Regions from separate parts of the Paenibacillus sp. FSL R7-0179 genome, predicted to be linked through region 1. Evidence: riboswitches for the same ligand, from Rfam matches in the RefSeq annotation. Region 1 holds a riboswitch; the other holds the start of a gene.
What was found. A riboswitch is a leader RNA that binds a small molecule or an ion and turns the genes downstream of it on or off. The one in region 1 is predicted to bind S-adenosylmethionine.

Region 1 (7,304 bases):
TTCTTCCCCGCACGGAGGAGGAACTGCTGCAGCTTCCGGGTGTAGGTGAAGGCAAAGCCTCACAGTATGGAGCAGACTGGCTCAGTATCACCGCAGCGGCTGAGCGTGAGCATGATTTTCCCCTAGGCTGGGTGAATCATGCCATAGACGAAGAGAGCTTCGTATCCTGGCAATATAAGCAGAAGGAGCTTAAGTACAAGAAGCAGCTGGAGCGGCTGAGACTGCGGCGTGTTCTGTTACAGGGGATCGAAGAGGGGCAGGGGATGGAGCAGCTCAGAGTGCTTAGCGGCGTTTCACGCCGGGAAGTGCTTGAAGTTGTAGAGGAGCTGGAGAAGGATGGCTACTCGGCCGAGAAGCTCATTACCCTGGAGCTGAGCGGGGTGAGCCCCGAAGAACAGAACAGTATTTGGACAGCCTTTGAACTGATCGGCGACAACTTCCTGAAGCCTGTCCTTTACAAAGCTTACGGTGAATCTTTCGTTCCTGCTGAAGGACTCGATCTGTATTACGAACGCCTGCGGCTGATCCGCATCCGTTTCCGGCGTGAACATCCGGCGGCGTTAAGGATGGTCACCCCTCAATAATTATGGAGACTGACGGCCTGCAGCGGCCCCAATCTGCGGTTCTGAAGAGCGGAATTCCTGATCGCCGCAGACGCATTACATACGGGTGACATACCAAAAAGACGAGGGCTCCCCGGGTCCCGGGATAACCGGGTATACGGTGCCTTCGTCCTTCGTATTCGTCCGCCCTGCTTCATAACCATTCCTTCTTACGGAAGATAATGAGCATTCCGCAGCCTAGCGTCACCATCACGGCAATGACGCCATAGTAGCCGTACTCGGTGTGGATCTCCGGGATATTGTCAAAGTTCATGCCGTAGATTCCGGTAATCACGGTCAGCGGCATGAATATGGTGGTAATTGCCGTAAATACACGCATGATTTCATTGGCGCGGTTCGCAATACTTGATTGATAAGCTTCGCGCAAGTTGCCCATGAGATCGCGGTATGTTTCGAAGGTTTCAGAGATCTTGACCGCATTCTCATAGATATCGCTGAAATACTTCTGCAGTTGATCGTCGATCAGGCGGAGATCCTTTTTGTTAAGCGTGTTGATAACTTCCTTCTGCGGGCCGAGCATCTTCTTCAGCCAGAGAATCTCACTGCGTAGCCCTATGATCTCGCTCAGATGCGATTTCTTGGTATGCATAAGGATATCTTCCTCCAGCTTCTCAATCCGCGCTTCAATCCGGTCACCGACCGAGAAGAAGTTGTCGACAACGAGGTCGATCAGCAGATACAGGAAGCGGTCAGGCGTACTGACCTCCTGCTCCCACAGAACGGGCTTCAGGACACGCAGCTCATGGATCTTCTGCTTCGTAACGGTAATAATATAATGTCTGCCAAGGAATACGTTGAGCGCACGGAGGAAAATCTCCTCATCATCGAACCGGATGCTGTTCACCACGATGAAATAATGACTCTCATAAATCTCCAGCTTCGGACGCTGATCCTCTTCACTCAGACAGTCTTCCACAGCCAGATCATGCAGGCCGTATACAGGCTGAAGCTCAACAAGGTCCTCCACATCCGCATCAATCCAGTAGAACCCCTCGGCAGGGGCGGTTAAAGTTTCTTCAATATTGTCAATAGGCGTAAAAACCCCTGCATTCACCAGCCGGATTTTCATCTGATTCACTCCTTATGTCCCTGGTCTTCTCCAGGGGTATGCTAATTTCAGCACACGGAAAAAATCAGCTTGGCCGGTGGTACAATCATGGATGAAGGCCAAAAGACGGTCCGAGAGCATGAAGAAAAAGGGCTCCCGCCGCCGGCAAGCTGATGTTAATCCTGTGTGGTTGTTCATTCTGCACGCATATTCGCGAGCCCGGGTCGCCTTCCATTGTTCTCTCACCTCTTCTTTTCGCCGTTTATTTTGAAATATAAAAATTTATAGGTTTCACACCATAACTAATTTTTATATTTCTCGCTGAAACGGTGCCGTCCTTTAAAAGGACAGCAAAGCCGTTTCCACTTGGTTAAAACACTTGTCTAGTATAACGCCGGGATATGGGTCTTACAAGAGAAATTGTTTTCTGTCATAAGGCCCCTTCAGCATTGTATGGACTTGACGAAAAGGAGGTTCATGATTTAAAGTGAAATTTAAGAAAAAGCATCTTTCGGATGCTTAAGGCTATTCAACTGAATACAGCTAAATCTTATCAAGAGCAGGTGGAGGGACTAGCCCGATGAAACCCGGCAACCGGCGTGTGAGCGCACGGTGCTAATTCTTGCGGAAGCTTTGCAGGGCGTTATTCGTCCGGCGGAAGTTCTCTGGCAGATGAGAGAGGCGCATATGACTGCATGATATGACCTTTCTCGCCCGGGAAAGGTCTTTTTTCGCTACCCTGCCTCAGGTTTAACCACCGAGTGGAACCCTATTTCAGTTAAGGAGTGAACAGCAATGCCTATCAAAATTCCCGACAGTCTGCCGGCCAAAGAAGTGTTATCCGGTGAGAATATTTTTGTAATGGATGAAAGCCAGGCCTTCCATCAGGATATCCGTCCCCTGCGGATCGCCATTCTGAATCTGATGCCTACCAAAGAAACTACTGAGACCCAGCTGCTGCGCCTTATCGGGAATTCCCCGCTTCAGGTGGATGTTGTTCTGCTCCATCCCAGCTCTCACACGTCGAAGAATACTTCGGCTGAGCATTTGAAGAGCTTTTACGTAACCTTTGATGAGATCAGCCACCGCCGGTTCGATGGCCTGATCGTAACGGGCGCTCCCGTAGAACAACTGGAATTTGAGGATGTCAACTACTGGGAAGAGCTGAAAGTGATTTTTGAGTGGAGCAAGCAGAATGTTACCTCGACCATGCACATCTGTTGGGCGGCGCAGGCAGGGCTGTATCATCACTTCGGCGTGCGCAAGGTGAGTCTGCCGGACAAATGCTTTGGAGTGTTTCCGCATACGTTGAGCCATAATAATGTCAAGCTGCTGCGCGGCTTCGATGAAGTGTTCCATGTTCCGCATTCCCGCCATACCGATGTCTCCCGCGAAGATATTGAGCAGAACCCGGAGCTGCAGATTCTGGCAGAATCCGAGGAAGCCGGGGTGTACCTGGTGGCTACGCATGACGGGAAGCAAATTTTTGTCACCGGACATTCGGAATATGATCCCTTCTCGCTGAAATGGGAGTACGACCGGGATATCGCCAAGGGGATGGAGGTTGCCCTGCCGAAGCACTATTATCCCAAGGATGATCCGACGCGTACGCCTCCGGCAGTCTGGCGTGCCCATGCCAACTTATTATTCGCTAATTGGCTCAATTACTATGTATACCAGGAGACTCCTTACGATATCGGGGCATTTATCTAAGAGGTTGACTTATTCTTAATAGAAGTAATTAATTTAGGAGGCAATGGAGATGGATGAGAAACTGAGAATTGAGAGCAGACTGGCACAGATTGGTTCGATGGAGGACCCCGCCACCGGGGCCATTAATTACCCGATTTATCATGCGACGGCTTTCCGTCACCCTAGACTTGGGCAAAGCACGGGCTTTGACTACATCCGCACCAAAAATCCTACCCGCTCTGTTCTCGAAGAAGCGGCAGCGGCCCTGGAATCGGGGGATGCCGGCTTCGCCTGCGCCTCCGGTATGGCTGCACTGACTACGGTGTTCACCTTGTTTGGACAAGGGGACCATCTCATTGTGTCGCTCGACCTGTACGGCGGAACCTACCGGCTGCTGGAACGGATTCTCTCCAAATACGGCATCAGTGCCTCCTATGTAGATACGAACGATCTGGATGGACTGGAGGCGGCCCGCCAGCCGGGCACGAAAGCCGTATTCATTGAGACGCCGACCAACCCGCTGATGATGATTACGGATGTCGAAGCCGTATGTACCTGGGCCCGCCATCACGGGCTGCTTACGATTGTGGATAATACGCTGCTGACTCCATTCTTCCAGCGTCCGCTAGAGCTTGGAGCAGATATCGTGGTTCACAGTGCGACTAAGTATCTGGGCGGGCACAACGATGTGCTGGCGGGGCTGATTGTGACCAAGGGCGCAGAATTGTCGGCTGAAATAGCTGTTCTGCATAACTCTCTGGGAGCGGTTCTCGCACCGAATGACAGCTACCAGCTGATGAAGGGCATGAAGACCCTCGCCCTGCGCATGGAGCGGCATGAGAGCAACGCCCTGGCCATCGCCCGTTATCTGCAGGAGCATCCGGCTATTGCCGAGGTCTTCCACCCGGGCCTGCCGGACCATCCGGGCTATGCTATTCAGAACCGCCAGTCCTCCGGCAACACCGGGATCTTCTCCTTCAAGGTAAAAGAGGCCGGCTATGTGGAGCCGCTGCTCCGCCATATCAAGCTGATCGCCTTCGCCGAGAGTCTGGGCGGTGTTGAATCGCTGATGACCTATCCGGCGATACAGACTCATGCCGATATTCCGGCTGAAATCCGCGATGCTGTAGGCGTGGATGACCGGCTGCTGCGCTTCTCAGTCGGCATAGAGCATGTAGATGATCTGATCGCGGATCTGGGACAGGCACTGGAGGCCGCACGGAGCGAGCTGGAATAAGGCGGTATGCCGGACCTGGCCTGGCATGCGGGATTCGCAGAACGTACAAGCAGCAGTGTCTTCGGGCGCTGCTGTTTAATTTTGCCTGGGACAAGGTCAAATACCGGTCCTGCGCAGCGAAACATTTTTCAAGAACAGCCGATTGTGATACGATGGGAGAACGAGTATATTTACTTCAAATTAAATTTATCTATACTACTTCATAGATTTAGAGGAGGCCGTCAACAGTGAGTGCAGTCGATCTTATACTGGATAAGGCACTGAAGGGTGAGCGTCTTCAACTGGAAGACACGATCACGTTGTTCGAGAGCAATGAAATTGAGAAAATGGGCGCTGCCGCAGATATTATTATGAAGCGCTGGCACCCGGAGCCAGTGGCAACATTCGTCATCGGCCGCAACATTAATTACACCAATGTATGTGATGTATATTGCCGATTCTGCGCCTTTTACCGCAGACCCGGTTCGGAGGAAGGTTATGTGCTTCCCGATGAGACCATCTATCAGAAGATTGCGGAGACCATGAGCGTGAATGGAACCGAGATTCTGATGCAGGGCGGTACGAATCCCAATTTGCCGTTCAGCTATTATACGGATATTCTGCGCGGCATCAAGCAGCGGTTCCCGGAGATTACCATGCATTCCTTCTCACCTGCAGAAATTATGAAAATGGTAGAGGTCTCTGGCCTGCCGTTGGAACAGGTCATGCGTGAGATTCATGCTGCAGGCCTCGATTCCCTGCCCGGCGGCGGCGCAGAGATTCTCGATGACCGTACCCGCCGCAAGATCAGCCGCCTTAAGGGCTCCTGGCGCGAATGGATGGACGTCATGCAGACCGCACACCGTATCGGCATGAATACAACAGCCACGATGGTAATTGGTTTGGGCGAGAGTATGGAAGAACGGGCGCTGCATCTGCTGCGTGTCCGTGAAGCCCAGGACGAATGCATTGCGAACAAATATGATTCTGAAGGCTTCCTGGCGTTCATCTCCTGGACCTTCCAGCCGGATAATACGAACCTGAAGCTGGACCGCCAGACCCCGGAGGAGTACCTGAAGACCGTAGCCATCAGCCGTCTGGTGCTGGACAATATCAAGAACTTCCAGTCCTCCTGGGTAACGATGGGTCCTGAAGTAGGTAAGCTCTCCCTGCAATACGGCTGCAATGACTTCGGCAGCACGATGATCGAGGAGAACGTAGTCTCCTCCGCTGGCGCGACCTACAAGGTCAACATCGAGTCTATCACCCAGCTCATCCGCGAAGCGGGCAAGATTCCGGCGCAGCGCAACACGCGTTATGACATCCTGCGCACCTTCGAGGATGCCAGCGCGAAGATTGACAATGATTTCATAATGCAGAATTAGAATGAAATAAAGAAAACAAAAATAACGGAGTTAAACTACAAATTGTAGTTTTTACTCCGTTATTTTTGTTGCTCAACTGCAATGCTTGTTCCATTTTTATAAATAGGATAATAAATCGGCTAGCTTTTTGATGTTTAGATATTTTGTGCTTGCTTGAGAATTCGGTCTTGACAGGACTAATACTGCTTGGATACCCAGTGCTGTTGCACCCTCTAAGTTCTGTTCATAATCATCGATAAATACTGTTTCAGTTGCCGGCAAATGCATCGCATCAAGTGCATGGCTGAACATGCCGGGATTAGGTTTGCTTTCTCCAAGTTCAAAACTAAGTGTCATATTATCAAAATAATTATACATACCGGCATTTTTAAGAACTCTTTTGACCGACGGGTCGGTATCTGAAATAACTCCAATCCTATACTTTGCGCTCAGGACTTCAATGGTTTGATTTGTATGATCTAAAAAAACATAATTAGCATCATTGTACACTCTATCATATGCAATGATTTCAGCGTGTTCGTTAGTAAGGTGAATTTCAGGTAACCATTCAGCCAGTGTTTTATAATAATTTGTATACCTTTCAAGCTCCTCATCTTCAGTTTTGTAAACTTCATTTTTGAGGTGCTCATTTGCTTTTAAAATTGCCGTATTCAATTGTTCTTGTGGTATTGACCCTAGAATTTGTGGATTTATGTATTCCAACGCTTTTAATGTTATCCTCCAATCACCTGATGCAGGGCGGAAAATCGTCCAGCCAAGGTCGAGAAATATACCACGTACAGGTTTTTGTATAGTCATTTCAACTCCCCCTATAAATCCTATGATATTGTAAAAATCTATTTATAAAAGAGTAAGTAATCTGTTTTTATTTCCTATTTAACTTGTTCAACAGGCGGAGACCAATTGAATAGGCTTTTTTACGCTTTGTTCACTTAATTCTTCACTTAATTGTAAAATGATATCGTTATATTTTACAAAAAACGATGAATTAATGTGAGATTTTACACAACTCTTTATAAGAGTTAATGGAATTTGATAGATTCATAGGGAAGGCTATGATACAATTTTTCGGACAGTGGTAGAATAATATAGCAATCACAGGGAGGAAATTAGATTTATGGGAGAGAGAAGATGGAACAAGCCGATAGCTTCTTTATTGGCTACCACAGTTCTGGCAGCACAGATGCTGGGCGGAGTATTCAATGTTCCTGTGCTGGCGGCAGGAAAGGCGGAGGCTTCTCCGGTGATTAATGCGGGAACCATTAATTTACGTTTGATGAGCACCACTGATGTTCATACGAACGTATATGGATGGGACTATTTCAAGGGTGCCCCCTCCG
Region 2 (7,304 bases), on a different contig from region 1:
ACCCTCGGTTCACTCGGCAAAAATGCCGGCTTCGGTCTGATGGGCCGCCGCTCCGTCATGGGCCGGGTTCCGCGCCTGCTGAAGAGCGGCGTGCTGTGGATGTCCAAACGCCATTTCGGCTGAAGCTTAGCCGTATAACAGGCAGCATTCGGTCTTAGCCTCTATCCGGCTTAATCAATCTCCAGGCTGTCCCAGGCCTCTGCTTCTCTTATAGCGGCTTCTATGGCCTCTTCCAGAGCAGCAGGGGAATCGGCTTCAATGATCTCCCCGTCAACCATGGCGAACGGCTGGAGATAACACTCTCCGCAGTTGTTCAGACAGCCGTACTCCACTACATCATATTCAGGGTTTTGCTCCAGCTTAAGCTTGAGCGGTTCAGTGCCGTGGCCGATGTTGCTGGCACAGAATTCTATAATTGGTCTCATGATGATCTCCCTATTCTGCCTTAACCATTTTATTTTTTAACTTTTTGTACTATAATAAACATACGAAAGGAGTGATTGAGAAATGAGTGAGAATGTACAAAGTGCAACCATGTACGATGAAGTACTGGAAGTCCTTGATAAACTTCGTCCGTTCCTGCAGCGCGATGGCGGTGACGTGGAACTGATCGATGTTGAAGACGGCATCGTTAAGCTGAAGCTTATGGGTGCATGCGGCAGTTGCCCAAGCTCCACGATCACGCTAAAAGCCGGGATCGAACGCGCCCTGATTGAAGAAGTAGAAGGCGTGGAAGAAGTCGTTCAGGTATTCTAATCCCGTTTCATAAACCATCCCGGCCTCCGCTAAGAGGCCGGGATTTTTTTTATTATAGAGGATTTCGTCTGCAGGATCAACCACCGGGCTCGCAAAAAAACCAGAAGCGGCTCCGCCAGCCATTCCTGGCTGCCGGGCTGCTTCTGGTCTCATTAGGATTATTCAGCTTGCCTAAGCTTAAGCTTAGAATGCTGGAATAATCGCTCCGTCATATTGCTTTTCGATGAATGCCTTCGCTTCAGGGGAAGTCAGCGCAGCTGCCAGCTTCTGAATGGCATCCGAATCCTTATTGTCAGGACGGGCTACCAGCAGGTTGGCATAAGGGGAATCTCCGCCTTCGATGAACAACGCATCCTTCGTAGGAGACAGCTTGGCATCCAGAGCGAAGTTGGTGTTGATCAGCGCCAGGTCTACTTCATCCAGCTGACGGGGCAACATAGCCGCATCCAGCTCAATGATATCCAGCTTCTTGGTGTTCTCAGTGATATCGGCTTTGGTGGAAGCAATATTGGTGTCATCCTTCAGCTTGATCAGGCCGTTCTTCGCCAGCAGAATCAAGGCGCGGCCTCCGTTCGTTGCATCATTCGGAATCGCAACCTTCGCACCCTCTGCCAATTCGTCGATCGACTTGATTTTCTTGGAATAAGCGCCAAATGGCTCTACATGAACAGCGGTTACAGCTACGAGATCTGTGCCGTTCTTCGAGTTCTGATCATCCAGGTAAGGCTTGTGCTGGAAGAAGTTCGCATCGAGCTGCTTCTCGGCAAGCTGTGTATTGGGCAGGATATAATCCGAGAATTCTTTGATATCCAGCTTAATGCCTTGGGCTTCAAGCTGCGGGGCAATCGCTTTGAGGATTTCCGCATGCGGTACAGCAGAGGCACCAATCACCAGGGTTACCGGTTCTGCAGCAGGCTCTGTAGTCGCTTCTGCACCAGCCGCTTCCGTAGGTGCCGTTGTTGCAGCAGAATTCGCGGCGTTATTCGCCTTGTTGTTTCCGCAAGCGGCAAGCACCAATACCAAGGTCAGGCTGAATAATGTAAGCAGTACTTTTTTCATCTGTAAATCCCCCTCTAATCCATATGGTTTATTGAATAAGGCTATATGTGGACGTACCTTATTTCCGTGTAAATTGTCTTACCAGCCGGTCGCCGGCCATTTGCAGCAGCTGCACCAGAATGACCATCAGCGCTACCGAGATAATCATGACTTCCTTCTCATAACGGTAATATCCATAGCGGATCGCCAGGTCACCCAGACCGCCGCCGCCGATCATACCGGACATCGCAGTATACGAGACAAGGGTCACTACAGTAATGGTTACTCCGGCCAGCAGACCCGGACGGGCCTCCGGCAGCAGCACGCGCATCACGATCTGCCCGGTGGACGCTCCCATGCCCTGCGCTGCTTCAATGATTCCCCGGTCAACCTCCCGCAGTGCCGTCTCCACCAGTCTGGCGAAGAAGGGCGCCGCGCCGATCACCAGTGCCGGGATCGTTCCAAGTACCCCTATCGAGGTTCCCATAATAGTCTTACTTAACGGAATCAGGGCAACCATCAGAATGATAAAAGGAACCGAGCGCAGAATATTCACAATAAAGGATAATACCGAGTAAACCACCCTGATAATAATGTTTTTTGACTTCCCCCATAAATATAACACAATTCCGAGCGGTAAACCAAGGATTATTGTGAATATTCCTGAAATAGCGATCATTTTGAGTGTAGCAATCGTAGCTTCCAGCATTTCTTCCCAATTGATTGTGCTAAAATCCATTACAAAATCACCTCCACATCAAGCCCCTGCGCTACTAACTCACGGAGCGTGTCTTCAACCGCATCGGCAGGTCCTTCGAACCGTACAATCAGCTGCCCGTAAGGAACATCCTTGATCGTAGAGATAGTGCCATGAAGAATGGCGAAGTGGACCCCGGTTCCCTGAACCACCTGGGAGAGCGTGGACCCGTAAGTCTTTTGCCCGAGAAAAGTGATTTTGACAGACTTCGTGAAGCCTGGCTGCACAGCATCAATCGCTTGCCGGAGCGGTCCGTCCGACTGGGTCTCACTGCGGATGAATTCCTTGGTGACCTCATGCTTCGGCTTCAGAAAGACCTCAGCCACTTCACCCTGCTCCACAATGCCGCCGCCATGGATCACGGCAACACGGTCACAGATGCTCTGAATCACATGCATCTCATGGGTGATCAGCACGATGGTCAGATGGAATTTGCTGTTGATGTCCATCAGCAGGCGCAGAATGGAGTCTGTCGTCTGCGGATCAAGCGCCGAGGTCGCCTCATCGCATAACAGAACTTCCGGATCACTCGCCAGCGCCCGGGCAATCCCGACACGCTGCTTCTGTCCGCCGGATAGCTGGGCCGGGTACTTATTCCAGTGCTCCTCCAGTCCGACCAGCGCGAGCAGATCCTTGACCTTGCGTTCAATCTCGTTCCTTCCGGCTCCGATCAGCCGCAGCGGAAAGGCGATATTGTCATAGACTGTAGCCGATGAGAGCAAATTGAAATGCTGAAAAATCATCCCGATCTTGCGCCGCTGCTCCTGCAGCTGTCCCTGGCTAAGCGCTGTCAGCTCCACACCGCCCACCCATACTTCTCCCGCAGTCGGGCGCTCCAGCAGATTAATGCAGCGGATCAGCGTGCTTTTGCCGGCCCCGGAGTGACCGATCACCCCGAAGATTTCACCCTTCTTAATCGACAGGCTCAGCGCAGAGAGTGCAGTTGCCTGCTTACTGCCTTTGCCATACACCTTGGTTATATCCTTCAATTCTATCAACCGCTGCGTCCCCCTTCTGTTCTAGCTTCCATCATTGCAATAAAAAGACCCCTTACGATCCATGCAGATCGCAAGAGGCCCTGTGTGTATAATGACAATGCCTTCTCATCTGCCAAATACCCCGTAACCGGCGGCATTGTAGGAATTAGCACCATGACATTTGGATGCAGCGCTTCGCTGTATTCAAACCGGTTGCCGGGCTTCATCGGGCCTATCCCTCCGCCGCTCTCGATAAGATAAAGTATGAGGTTATATATTCCGTATCCTGTCAGAAGTTAATGTATGCCTTAGTATAGTTCAGTTTCGAGTTTTTTGTCAAAGGTAAGTTTTTACGTACGTTCATGTCCGGATTTCGGGCCTGAGGCCGCTAGTTTCTTGTGCCATTGTTCATTCCCGTACTTGTATGCGGCGGTCAGGGATTGGCATACCATCTCCAGACTCTGCTTTAAATCCTCCAGATGGCTGTCCAGATCCTCCAGACGGATCTTATCATGCAGTCCCTGGTGACGCTGCCAGAGGTCGTCGGTCATCTCCGCGTTCATGTAATGGATCTCGGCATTACGCCGCTTGCGCAGATTCTCCACCGGCTCCCGGTAGGAATTCCTGATCCGCTCCAATTCGTCCGCCAGCGGATGATGCAGGTGAAGCAGCTGAAATTGCCTCAGCACCGTGAAGTAGGAGAAATGCGTCTTCACCTTGCCTGTATTGAGATTGTACAGATTATTGAGCACCGTACCCAGCTTGTCCAGCAGCGAGAAGACACGGATGAAGCCATCCTTGTAGAAATACACATATCTGGCGTACTCCCCCTGCTCGGTGGACGACATATCATCCATATAACCGGCAATCACTGACTTCCGGAAAAAGGCGGCTGCGAACCAGCTCTGCTCCAGCTCATCCAGAGAGGAGATCAGGCCCCGTGTCCAGATTTCCAGCTTGCGGTATTCATGGTCGTGGTCTTCATGTGCCGCCATCTCCTTGCGCAGCATGGAGGCAGCCTTCGCCATGGACTCCATAGCTTCAGCCAGCACACCGCTGTTCACGCGGGGCGGCTCTCCCAGTAATGTCCGCAGCATATTTTGACCCTCCTTAAAGTTCACTTCTACGCTAGAGGAAAATAACGGTTCCAGCCCCGCGCTACCCGCTTTGCAATATCCTCGCTTGGAGCCAGCTCCTCCGGGTATCCCGGCTTCATCCGCGCATCTATAATGATTGGCAGCGTATAGCTGACACTTCCCCGGCGTACCCCGGCCGCCGAATAAATATCATCCGCCGGATTGAAGCGGGTGAATACAGACCACAGGAATGAGGTCTGTGTGCTTACCGCCTCTTCCGCCTGATCAACCAGCACAATCAAAGGCCAGGAGGTCTCCCTTTCCTTGAAGGCAGTAACCAGCCGCTCCGGCAGCTCCGGGTCCTCTTCATAGGATGCACCGGAAACGGCTAAACATCCTCCGCAATAAGGCACAGCGGCGGTGATTGATGGAAGCAGCCCCTCTGTATAGGTCCTCGGCAGCTGACGGACCGGGCTTCCCATGCCCGCCATCACCGCCTTACTGCCATGGTTCAGCTTGCGTCCGGTATAATCCAGCGTATCCATCGAGGTATTGGCAAAGATCGTCAGATCCGTGTGCGGGTTGAAGCGCTCAAGCACCGTTTCCAGCAATTTAGGGAAATCGGTAAGCTCTACCTGAACATTAGTCAGCAGCAGGAATTTGGTTAAGGAGAGCTGGCCTTCCCCTAAGATACGAAACGCAGACACCATATACTCACGCGGATAGCTCTCCCTCACGACCGCTGAGGTCAATGAATGCGAACCGGATTCGGAATAGGACCATAGCGCTTTGACCGAAGGGATCAGCAGAGGATAGGCCGGAGCGAGCAGCCGCTGCAAATAATCCTTCAGATAATAATCCTCCTGGCGCGGCTTGCCGGTGATGGTCGCCGGGTAGATGGCATCCTTGCGGTGCCACATCCGCTGAACATGCATGACTGGGAAATCATGCTGCATGGAATAGTAGCCGGACTGGCTGCCATACGGTCCTTCCGCTCTCCGCTCCAGCGGAGACACACGTCCCCGGATGGAGAATTCGGCCTCGGCCGGAATCCGGTGCCCGCCCAAGGGGTCCTGCACCATGGGAAGCTTGCCGCCCAGCATCAGCGACGCCAGCATCAGCTCCGGAATCCGTTCCGGGACCGGAGCCACTGCCGCAGCAATCAGGGCCGGCGGCCCGCCGATGAAGACAGACACCGGCAGGGTCTCGCCGAGATGCTCTGCCTGCGAGTGATGGAAGCCGCCACCCTTGTGAATCTGCCAGTGGATGCCTGTGGTGCTGTCGTCGTACATCTGAATCCGGTACATTCCGAGGTTATGATCCTTGGGGTTGGTGATATTCTCCGTATAGACCAGAGGAAGCGTGAGGAATGCCCCGCCATCCTTAGGCCAGGCTGTAATCCGGGGCAGCTCCTTCAGCGGATCACTGCTGCTGCAGACGCCGAGCACCGGAGCCTCTCCTTGCGGTACGTTCTTGGTTCCTGCCCTCAGCAGCTCAAGCAGCACCGTCCTCTCCCGCCATAAGCCGGCGGCTGAAGGCGGAATCAGCTGCTCCATCGCCGTTGTCAGCGACTTCAGCAGCTGTTCCGGTCTGGTCCCGAAGGCCTTGTTGACGCGCCGGACTGTGCCGAACAGATTCGTTGCAACCGGGAATGGTGTTCCTTGCACGTTCGTGAACAGCAGAGCCGGGCCTTCCTCCTCGACCACCCGGCGGTGAATTTCGGCAAGCTCCAGATAAGGATCAACAGGCGTATCTATCACTGCCAGATCCTTATCCCTGCGGAGCTGCTCGATCCATTGTCGTAAATTACTGTATCGCACTATAGCGTTCCTCCTCAAACAGGACCTTATGCTTATCCCGTCCACCGTTGCCGTTACCTTATCACTTGCTGCCCTTGCCAGCTCCGCTTAACTGCCAGACCCTTACACTCATATAGCACAGAACCCCGAAGAGCCCGGAGATCAGCACAATATGAGACATTGCAGCAAATATGTACAATTTTTCATTATTCAGTGTGTATACCACAGCCGCTCCACTGAATACCTGCATCAGGCATAGCAGGACTGCCGCTACTCCCAGAGCCCTCAGCTCCGGCAGCTCCTTATACTTCCAGAAGGCCAGATGCCCAAGGATAGCCGTAAGCAGGAACAGAATCGCCGCCGCAATCCGGTGGACGAATACGATCCCTACTCCGCCGCTCATCTCCGGAATCCACTGTCCGTTACACAGCGGCCAGCCGGAGCACCCGCCCTGGGAGCTGGTGTGGCTTACGTAGGCCCCAATGTAGACAACGATATATGAATATACTGCAGTAACCCAGGTTAAGTTGCGGAAGGCAGGGCGGACTTTGGGACTTCCTGTGCTGAGTTCCGCTCCCGGAGAGAACGCCCGCCAAGTCCCAAGCGCCAGCATCAGCGAACCGGCGAAGGCAATCAGCGAGAAGCCCATGTGCAGGGCCATAACCGCAGCCGACTGCGACTTCACAACTGCAAGCGCTCCCATTCCGCCTTGAACGATGACGAATATCAGGGTTAGCAGAGCGTAGGCCAGCAGATCCTTGCGGTGCCTGGCATAACGCCAGAAGGCAACCATGGAAGCCAGTGATAACAGGCCTGCCAGGCCGCTGAACAAGCGGTGGGTATATTCAATCAGAGAGCCGATGGTATAGGCCGGGATCAGCTTCCCGTGGCACAGCGGCCA

Region 2: it holds a riboswitch for S-adenosylmethionine, as region 1 does, so the genes downstream of both, MKX63_RS10330 (methionine ABC transporter ATP-binding protein) here and metA (homoserine O-acetyltransferase MetA) in region 1, are expected to answer to the same signal.

The regions. Positions count from the first base shown of each region.
Region 1 covers NZ_JBBOCC010000002.1:1,115,492-1,122,795, forward strand. Annotated here, with positions in the region: gene MKX63_RS21360 (HRDC domain-containing protein) at 1-584, shown strand, start outside; gene corA (magnesium/cobalt transporter CorA) at 757-1,692, opposite strand; SAM riboswitch class I at 2,219-2,350, shown strand; gene metA (homoserine O-acetyltransferase MetA) at 2,467-3,384, shown strand; gene MKX63_RS21375 (aminotransferase class I/II-fold pyridoxal phosphate-dependent enzyme) at 3,434-4,600, shown strand; gene mqnC (cyclic dehypoxanthinyl futalosine synthase) at 4,828-5,964, shown strand; gene MKX63_RS21385 (HAD family hydrolase) at 6,061-6,762, opposite strand; gene MKX63_RS21390 (bifunctional 2',3'-cyclic-nucleotide 2'-phosphodiesterase/3'-nucleotidase) at 7,082-7,304, shown strand, end outside.
Region 2 covers NZ_JBBOCC010000001.1:2,315,512-2,322,815, reverse strand. Annotated here, with positions in the region: gene MKX63_RS10355 (NAD(P)/FAD-dependent oxidoreductase) at 1-123, shown strand, start outside; gene MKX63_RS10350 (YuzB family protein) at 171-425, opposite strand; gene MKX63_RS10345 (NifU family protein) at 508-756, shown strand; gene MKX63_RS10340 (MetQ/NlpA family ABC transporter substrate-binding protein) at 940-1,815, opposite strand; gene MKX63_RS10335 (methionine ABC transporter permease) at 1,874-2,533, opposite strand; gene MKX63_RS10330 (methionine ABC transporter ATP-binding protein) at 2,533-3,549, opposite strand; SAM riboswitch class I at 3,652-3,787, opposite strand; gene MKX63_RS10325 (Cthe_2314 family HEPN domain-containing protein) at 3,879-4,625, opposite strand; gene MKX63_RS10320 (UbiD family decarboxylase) at 4,652-6,424, opposite strand; gene MKX63_RS10315 (COX15/CtaA family protein) at 6,486-7,304, opposite strand, start outside.